DNA from 4 places in the Klebsiella sp. MISC125 genome. Region 2 is predicted to be linked to each of the others. Evidence: predicted binding sites of a transcription regulator. Region 2 holds the regulator's gene; each other region holds the start of a gene.
The links. Region 2 encodes CRP, which controls carbon source genes, mostly activating them, when cyclic AMP is high. Its sites were predicted from a motif close to ATGTGANNNNNNTCACAT; they were not measured.
Positions count from the first base shown of each region.

Region 1: the regulator CRP is predicted to act here: its motif matches at 1,104-1,121, upstream of epd (erythrose-4-phosphate dehydrogenase).
Region 3: the regulator CRP is predicted to act here: its motif matches at 1,302-1,319, upstream of ACMYSL_RS24255 (2-hydroxycarboxylate transporter family protein).
Region 4: the regulator CRP is predicted to act here: its motif matches at 1,130-1,147, upstream of ACMYSL_RS07135 (PTS sugar transporter subunit IIB).

Region 1 covers NZ_CP180448.1:947,478-949,680, reverse strand. The annotation lists gene epd (erythrose-4-phosphate dehydrogenase) at 1-910, opposite strand, end outside; partial or broken gene ACMYSL_RS04560 (prohibitin family protein) at 1,185-1,274, shown strand; gene ACMYSL_RS04555 (nucleoside/nucleotide kinase family protein) at 1,322-2,038, opposite strand; gene ACMYSL_RS04550 (MltR family transcriptional regulator) at 2,035-2,203, opposite strand, start outside.
Region 2 covers NZ_CP180448.1:533,713-535,915, reverse strand. The annotation lists gene ACMYSL_RS02430 (phosphoribulokinase) at 1-303, shown strand, start outside; gene ACMYSL_RS02425 (OsmC family protein) at 359-763, opposite strand; gene crp (cAMP-activated global transcriptional regulator CRP) at 1,068-1,700, shown strand; gene ACMYSL_RS02415 (YccS/YhfK family putative transporter) at 1,752-2,203, shown strand, end outside.
Region 3 covers NZ_CP180448.1:5,181,311-5,183,513, forward strand. The annotation lists gene ACMYSL_RS24255 (2-hydroxycarboxylate transporter family protein) at 1-1,177, opposite strand, end outside; gene ACMYSL_RS24260 (ATP-binding protein) at 1,502-2,203, shown strand, end outside.
Region 4 covers NZ_CP180448.1:1,492,473-1,494,675, reverse strand. The annotation lists gene ACMYSL_RS07140 (PTS galactitol transporter subunit IIC) at 1-675, opposite strand, end outside; gene ACMYSL_RS07135 (PTS sugar transporter subunit IIB) at 679-960, opposite strand; gene ACMYSL_RS07130 (ABC transporter substrate-binding protein) at 1,189-2,004, opposite strand; gene speB (agmatinase) at 2,020-2,203, opposite strand, start outside.

The DNA of each region.
Region 1 (2,203 bases), 410 kb from region 2:
CCCGCGTTTGCGTACCATCAACAATGGCGCTATGCGGATCGTGGTTGAAATCTATCGAGACTAACGGTAATTCCGTATAGTCAACTATACCATGAAATGTACCCTGTGCTGCTTTTTGCAGCAACTGGTTGACTTCACTTGCTTTTACTGGTTTCTTCACCGTCACGCTGAGGTCGATAGCCGTCACATTAATGGTCGGCACACGCACCGCAATCGCTTCGAAACGATCGTTAAACTGGGGGAAAAAACGCGTAATCCCCGCAGCAAGCTTAGTATCAACCGGGATAATCGACTGACTGGCTGCTCGAGTACGACGCAAATCCGGATGCCAGGAATCAATGACCTGCTGATCGTTCATTGATGAGTGGATCGTCGTTACCGTTCCTGACTCTATGCCGTAGGCATCATCTAACAGTTTAATGACCGGAATAATGCAGTTGGTCGTGCAGGAGGCGTTGGAGACGATACGGTGCTCGGCTCGCAGTTCATCATGATTGACGCCAAAAACAACCGTCGCGTCGAGATCGTTGCCGCCAGGATGTGAAAAGAGCACTTTCTTCGCGCCAGCCTGAAGATGGGCTTCGCCATGTTCACGGCTGCCGTAAACGCCCGTACAATCAAGCACCACATCCACCGCCAGCTCACGCCAGGGCAACGCCTCAAGGGAAGATTCATGCAGCAGGCGAATAGCATCATCGCCGACAAACAGTTGCTCTCTCTCCTGGCGTACATCCCAGGCAAAGCGCCCATGGCTGGTGTCATATTTCAACAAATGAGCGATGCCGGCAGCATCCGCCAGTTCATTGATTGCCACCACGGTGATTTCCGCACGACGCCCGGATTCATACAAAGCACGAACCACGTTACGCCCGATGCGACCGAAGCCATTAATCGCAATGCGTATGGTCATAGGTCTCCTGCAAGGCTGTCCATGAAATGAGGTGGCTGACAGAGTAATGCAGCTACGCTCTAAGGGAAACCTTACCTGTCGCAAACTGCGACTGATTGATTAATTGTCGAACATTTAGACGACTGAAACGCTTCAGCTAGAATAAGCGAAACAAGGAATAAAAGGAATGACTGTCCAGTTGAAGAAGCCATTTATCTGACTTACGTCACATTTTAAAAGGAATAGTTGCAACGCGAGTAACGAATAGCAAAGACGATGCGAGCAGACTTCTTGTCTTGTCGCTCTGACCACAGCGGAGCGTTGGGATGGTAAATTGCCGGAGACCATGATTCCTGGCGGCACTGTTCCCTTTATCTCAACTAAATACAAACAGGGCCGTTATCGCGGCCCTTTTTGCAACACTCGCCTGAGTCAAGGGCAGGCAATCTTATATGCACCGTCAGCCGTCATCTCTAACGTCAGGTTTGCAGCCCGGCTGTTTTCGAGCACACGGCGAACGTTCGGACCATCGGTACGCTCGTAAAACGCCTCGGCTTCAGCTTGCGACAGGCCTCCGGCCAGCTTGCGTCCAACCAGCCTATCCCGCAAAGCGTTGGCTGGCGCTTTAATAAACAGTGAAAAATCGCAAAACTCCGCGAGTACACGCCACTGCTCATCATCCAGCAGCAGCCAGTTGCCCTCAACGATAACAACGGGGGCATTTACATTAATGGCAGCTTCTACCGGGTCGTGTTTTTGCCGATCGTATTGCGGCCAGTCGCCCTCACCCTCGCGAATCTGGCGAAGATTTTTCGCCAGCTTGGTCACATCGAACGTTTCCGGTGCGCCTTTCGAGCTACGTAACCCATGCTCTTCAAGCCAAGTGTTATAGCGGTGAAAACCGTCCATCGGTAGCGTCTGGATGGGTGTCAAATGCGAGTCCTGACGCGCTAAAAACTCCCAAAACGTCGTAAGCGTCGATTTCCCTGTCCCTGGCGGCGCACTGAGGAAAATAATGGTCCGCCGGTTCGGCGTTAAAGCATGTAATCGGGTAAAACGGTGCAGTAAAGGTTTATGGACGTTCTCAATTTCGTCATCACTGTACCGGGCATCAACATTCAGCCCATTAATACTCAGCGTTATATTCACGGCGTTAATTCCTTTAATATCGTCGTTATCGCCAACGCCAGCGCGGTTTTCACCATATTAATGAAGCGAATTTCTGACCACGAAGAGAAATCAGCAAACTTCATTGATTTCAACGCGCCATATAATGCGGTGTTATTCGTAATGCTATTTACATTACAAATAAAA
Region 2 (2,203 bases):
TACATCAACTTCATCACCCCGCAGTTTTCACGCACTCACCTCAACTTCCAGCGCGTACCTACGGTGGATACGTCCAATCCATTTGCAGCCAAAGCAATCCCATCGCTTGATGAAAGCTTTGTCGTTATCCATTTCCGCAACTTACAGAATATCGATTTCCCCTGGCTACTGGCGATGCTTCAGGGCTCGTTTATCTCGCATATGAACACGCTAGTGGTGCCGGGAGGGAAAATGGGGCTGGCCATGGAGCTCATCATGGCGCCATTGGTCGAGCGGCTAATGGAAGGCAGGAAAATCAATTAACAAAAAACCCCGGTAGCGCAGCGCATGCCGGGGCGACGAGTTCGCGCCGTTCGGCTTATCCCTCGATCACTTCATAAGAGTGAGTTATGTTTACCGCTTTCTCCAGCATCAGCGCCACCGAGCAATATTTTTCCGCCGATAGGTCAACTGCGCGAGAAACGGCAGCATCTTTCAGCTCTTTACCGGTCACGATAAAATGCAGATTGATATGGGTAAACAGACGCGGTGCTTCCTCGCGACGCTCAGAAGTCAGCTTAACTTCGCAGTTAGTGACGTTATGGCGTCCCTTCTGCAGGATAGAAACCACGTCAATTGCGCTACATCCGCCCGCCGCCATCAACACCATTTCCATCGGGCTAGGCGCTTTATCCCCGGAATTACCGTCCATCAGAATCTGGTGACCAGAAGCCGACTCACCAATGAAGGTTAACCCTTCAACCCATTTCACTCGCGCTTGCATAAATTTAACTCCAGGGCTGTAATTTTCCTGACAGATTACGCGCACATAACAATTCTCGCAACGGAAGGCGACCTAGGTCATGCTGAAGCGAGACACCAGGAGACACGCGGCGAAAGCTATGCTAAAACAATCGGGATGCTACAGTAATACATTGATGCACTGCATGTATGCTGAGGAGTTCACATTACAGGCTGCAGGAAATTTTCAGCCAGATTCCCAGGTATAGGGATTTAATACGATTGCATGCCCGGATGCCGTGTAGTGTCGGCATCTGGAGATAGCTTATAACAGAGGATAACCGCGCATGGTGCTTGGCAAACCGCAAACAGACCCTACCCTTGAATGGTTCTTGTCTCATTGCCACATTCATAAGTACCCCTCAAAGAGCACGCTGATCCACCAGGGTGAGAAAGCAGAAACGTTGTACTACATCGTTAAAGGCTCCGTGGCTGTACTCATCAAGGATGAAGAAGGTAAAGAGATGATCCTCTCTTACCTCAACCAGGGCGATTTCATCGGTGAATTAGGCCTGTTTGAAGAAGGTCAGGAACGTAGTGCATGGGTACGTGCGAAAACCGCATGTGAAGTGGCCGAAATCTCCTACAAAAAATTCCGTCAGTTGATCCAGGTTAACCCGGACATCCTGATGCGTCTCTCTTCGCAAATGGCACGTCGCCTGCAGGTTACGTCAGAGAAAGTCGGTAACCTCGCCTTCCTCGACGTGACGGGTCGTATCGCCCAGACGCTGCTGAACCTGGCAAAACAGCCTGATGCGATGACCCACCCGGACGGTATGCAAATTAAAATTACCCGTCAGGAAATCGGTCAGATCGTTGGATGCTCCCGCGAAACCGTTGGTCGTATCCTGAAAATGCTGGAAGATCAAAACCTGATCTCCGCGCACGGTAAAACTATCGTCGTCTACGGTACCCGTTAAGTCGGCAAAACGGCGTATTGCATAGCAATACGCCGTTTTTGTTTCCCCCTCATGTGGCGCAGGCTGATTTACCACCCGGAAGTCAACTACGCACTGCGGCAAACGCTGGTGTTGTGTCTGCCGGTCGCAATCGGACTTCTTCTCGGACATTTACAGCAGGGCTTACTGTTTTCCCTGGTACCAGCCTGTTGCAACATTGCCGGTCTGGACACACCACATAAGCGCTTCTTTAAACGCCTGATTATTGGCGGTTGCCTGTTTGCTGGCTGTAGCCTGATTGTCCAGCTCCTGCTGCAACGCGAGATCCCTCTACCGCTGATTCTCACTGGTCTGGCGCTAATCCTTGGGGTGACTGCCGAAATCAGTTCACTGCACGCGCGACTACTGCCTGCTTCACTTATTGCCGCCATTTTTACCCTCAGCCTTGCGGGCAACATGCCGGTGTGGGAGCCACTGCTAATCTACGCGCTCGGCACCTTATGGTATGGCGTCTTTAACTGGTT
Region 3 (2,203 bases), 1.6 Mb from region 2:
GGTGCATACCTATCTTTTTCCCCACCACAAAGCCAGTCGCCACCAGCGCCGACACGGTGCTGATAATCACCAGCAGGTTGCTCACGGTGAAGGCGTTGACCAGCTCCTGCCAGGGGGTGATCGCCACGCCAACGGCAAACAAAATCGGATAGGTCACTGCCGTGCGGAAAAATTTATACACCATCTGCGAGCCCTCCTGCAGACGCGGAGAGACACCGTTAGCCAGTTTCAGCAGTACTGCGAGGAACAACATCCCCACCGGAGCCGGCAGGCCAATCATCTTTTGACCCAACATTCCCAGCATATACAGCAGCACAGCCAGCAGCGCGCCGGAGGCCAGCGTCGTCACATCCATTTTTCCCTCAGCGGACTCTTCGCGGTGCGTTTCGTTGCGGCGGTTTGGCATCAGCTGTCCTTCGCCGGTTAAATGCGGGAAGCGCTTGCCGAGCTGGTTTAAACAGCCGGAGATAACAATCGCCGTCAGGCTGCCCAACATCACCATCGGCAGCACGCGGCCCAGCGCAACGCCCTGATCCATATGCATCAGCGCGGCATAGCCTATCGACAGCGGGATAGCCCCCTCACCTACGCCGCCAGCCATAATCGGCAGGACAATAAAGAAGAATACCTGGAACGGCTCCAGCCCCAGAGCGGTACCGACGCCAACGCCAACCAGCATGCCAACGATTTCTCCGCACAGCATCGGGAAGAAAATCCGCAGAAAGCCCTGAATTAGCGTGGTACGGTTCATGCTCATGATGCTGCCGACGATGATGCAGCAAATGTAGAGATAGAGAATGTTGGTCGACTTATAGAACTTGGTGGTCGACTCCACCACCACGTCCGGCAGCAGGCCATAGTGCACCAGCGCGGAGGGAATAAACGTCGCGCAGATCGCCGCCGCGCCGAGCTTGCCCAGAACCGGCAAACGCTTACCGAATTCACCGCAGGCAAAGCCGAAAAAGGCCAGCGTTGCCACCATCACCACAATGTCGCTCGGCAGCTTGCCGCCCAGGCAGTCCAGCGCGATCAGGCCACCTGCTAGTAGAAACAGCGGCAGCGGGATAATACCGACTTTCCAGTTATCGAGGATATGCCACCAGCGCTGCTTGAGCGGTGCTTTCGGCGTGTTAATAGGATCGATGGTTGCAGAGAATGCATTGTCTGTGGTGCTCATAATTAAGCCCTCTGGTTATTATTACTTTTCAGGTTAGAGGGCCATACGCAGACTTAATGTGAGTCTCGCCAGATTAAGAACGAAGTTTTAATGGTCACTATGGTTTTTATGGTTTCTATTATTTATGTGATATTTCTCTGATTTATTAGTGTGGTTTTTATGGTTTTAAATCTACCTGCTAATTCACCTTGATAAATTCACCGCCAGCGGATAATTCTGGTTCCCCTGACGCCTGTGTAGGCGTTCACAAGTTTTCTTCAGCCATGATGTCGGCAGCGCAAAAGATGATAGAGTGCCGCATCCCTGATACTGTGCATACTACTTATGAAAGTTTCATTTCAATTTAAGCTGTTCATTTCGCTGGTCGCCTTTTTCTCAGTTCTGTTCGCACTGCTGGGGGTTTATTATTATTTCGATGCCAGCCATCAGCTTTATCAGGAAATGAGCGCCCGCGCTAAAATACAGGCAGAAGAAATTGCTTTAATGCCGAATTTACGCCAGCAGGTGGCACTTGAAGACCCGCAGGCGATAAAACCGTTTATGCAAAATATCGCCGCCCACAGCGACGCCAGCTTTATCGTGATTGGCGATAAGCGGGGAGTGCATCTATTTCACTCGGTCCATCCGGAATGGGTCGGTACGCGGTTAGTTGGCGGCGATAACCAGGCGGTGCTGGAGGGGAAAAGCACCACCACCATCCGTAAAGGCGGGCTCGGCATTTCGCTACGCAGCAAAGCGCCGATTCTCGATGATGCGGGTCGGGTTGTCGGCATTGTCTCCGTTGGCTATCTCACCAGCTACCTCGACAGCATCACGCTGGAAAAAGTGATTAATATTTTCGTCGCCGCCGTACTGCTGCTTATCGCGCTGTTTGTCTTCTCCTGGTACTTCACCCGCAGCATCAAGAAGCAGATTTTCTCGCTCGAGCCGCGGGAAATCGGCCTGCTGGTGCGCCAACAAAAAGCAATGATGGAGTCGATATACGAAGGGGTGATTGTGATCGACCACAATCGGCGAATTAAAGTG
Region 4 (2,203 bases), 960 kb from region 2:
CAGAGAGGCCGGATCGCCGAGAATAGATAACCGTTTCTGGATAACTTCGGTATCAATTTTGATATCGCGAATAACCGGGATGCGGTCAACAATGGCATTCACCAACCACGCAGCCGGGACAAATGATGCGGAAAAACCGTGCGGTACCGAAATAGATGGTAGGTTCAGGTATTTCTCAACATCACCACTAGTACGGTCGGCAATCACCATCGTAATAATACAGTTGATACCAGCAGCAAATATCCCCAGCCACAGGCTATCGGTAATAATCGTCACCAGAGAACCGGTAAAGGCATGATGCCACAGGTTCCAGATATCCACGTTCAGCACCCGCGTGGTTTTGGTATACAGCATCAACACGTTAATCGCGACGCACACCGGAATCACCAGCGCGCCGACCCGGGTCCCCATCGCTACCGCTGCAGCAGCAGGCCAGCCTACGTCCAGCACGTTGAGATTCAGACCAAAACGCTCCACCAGCGCATGGCTTACCGGGGTCAGGGAATCGATCATCAGATTAACGGTAATGCTTAAGCCGATAAAACCAATACCAACCATTAAACCGGCTTTTAATGCTTTGCTCAGCGACAGGCGTAATATCAAACCGAGGAGCATAAATATTAGCGGCATCATGACCGATGCCCCTAAACCTACAATGTAATCAACAATAAACATGGCTTAACCCTCGGCGAGAATTAATTCTTTCACGCTGCTGAAAACTTTATCAGTACCCATACCGGTTAATAGCGGCAGAGCGTTAACAACGGGAATAGAAAGCGCAACCGGCGAAGTAGAAACAATAAAATCTACATCGTCGCGGGTTTTGGCTTCAGCCACGGTTCCCTGGGAAATACGGACTTTATCGAGAATATTCTCTTTTTTCAGGAAGTCCTGGAGCTTATTTAACGCAACGGTACTGGTCGCCACACCGGCGCCGCAGCAAATCATCATGTGTTTCATGAGCAATCCTCTCTGTTTTGGTGAGAGGAATTAAAGCATGCAGGAAAAATATGAATTGTGATCAGTGTGTAATTTTACACACTGAGTACACAATGAATTGTAGAGTTAAAAGTAAGACATTGATAAGTAGTGATTTTAAATCATACTCAAATGTGTAATCACGCTAAAAATGTGATGAACATCTCATTACAGTGTCCGTTCATCTGTATATTTTATATTTTTTACACACTACTGCACCGTGTCATCGGTGATGCCGTATACCGCATATTTTTTCAGCAAGGCGCTGTACTCACCATTTTCACGCAGGGTTTTCAGTGCGGAGGTCAACTGTTGCGCCAGCGCCTGGTTACCCTTCTTGATGTAAATACCCAGCGTTTGCGGATATATCGTCTGCGGGGAACTGACCTTCAGTCGGCCTTTGCTGCGCTGGGTAAACAGGCTGACTACGCCAGCAATATCCACCTGAGCCTGAATATTGCCGGAGAGCAGTGCCTGCAGCGTCTCCGGCGCGGTCGGGAACTCTTTAATCTCAATCGCCCCTTTACCCTGCGCCTGGCAATAGCTCGCCGAAAGCTCATGCAGCTTTTTCACCCACGATGTACCCTGCTGCAGCCCAATGGTTAAGCCACAAAGTTCGTTTTCCGTTTGCGGCGCAACTTTGCTATCGCTGCGCACCATGATATAGGCCCCGGTTTTAGCATAAGGGATCGCATCCGCCTGCTGGGTACGCTCCGGCGTAATATAGAGTGCAGAGATCACCGCATCCTGGCGTCCCCCGCTCAGGCCGAGGATCAAGCTGCTAAATTTGGTATCCACCAGTTGTAGCGTCAGGCCCGCTTTTTGGCTTAATAACGCCGCCAGTTCAGCATCAAAACCGACGATTTTGTCATCCTGCCAGGATTCAAAAGGCGGGTAGGCGACTTCCATCGCTATTTTCAGTTTTCCCGGCGACAGAGTCGCATCCGCCGCATTGGCCGCCGTAACAAGGCCTGATGCCAGAACCAACGCGGTAGCGAGATAGCGCAATGAGAGATTTCTTTTCATCATAATTCTCCGCTGTTATTGAGAAATACGCCGATGATGGGCGTCGGCAAGCTGGCACAGGAGTTCAAACATCATGGTCGCGCCGGTCAGGCTGGTCAGATTGCCCTGGTCAAAGGGAGGCGAGACTTCCACCACGTCGGCACCAATCAGATTCAATCCAGCAAGCTGACGAACGCAGCGCTGGGCCTGCAGCGTGGTC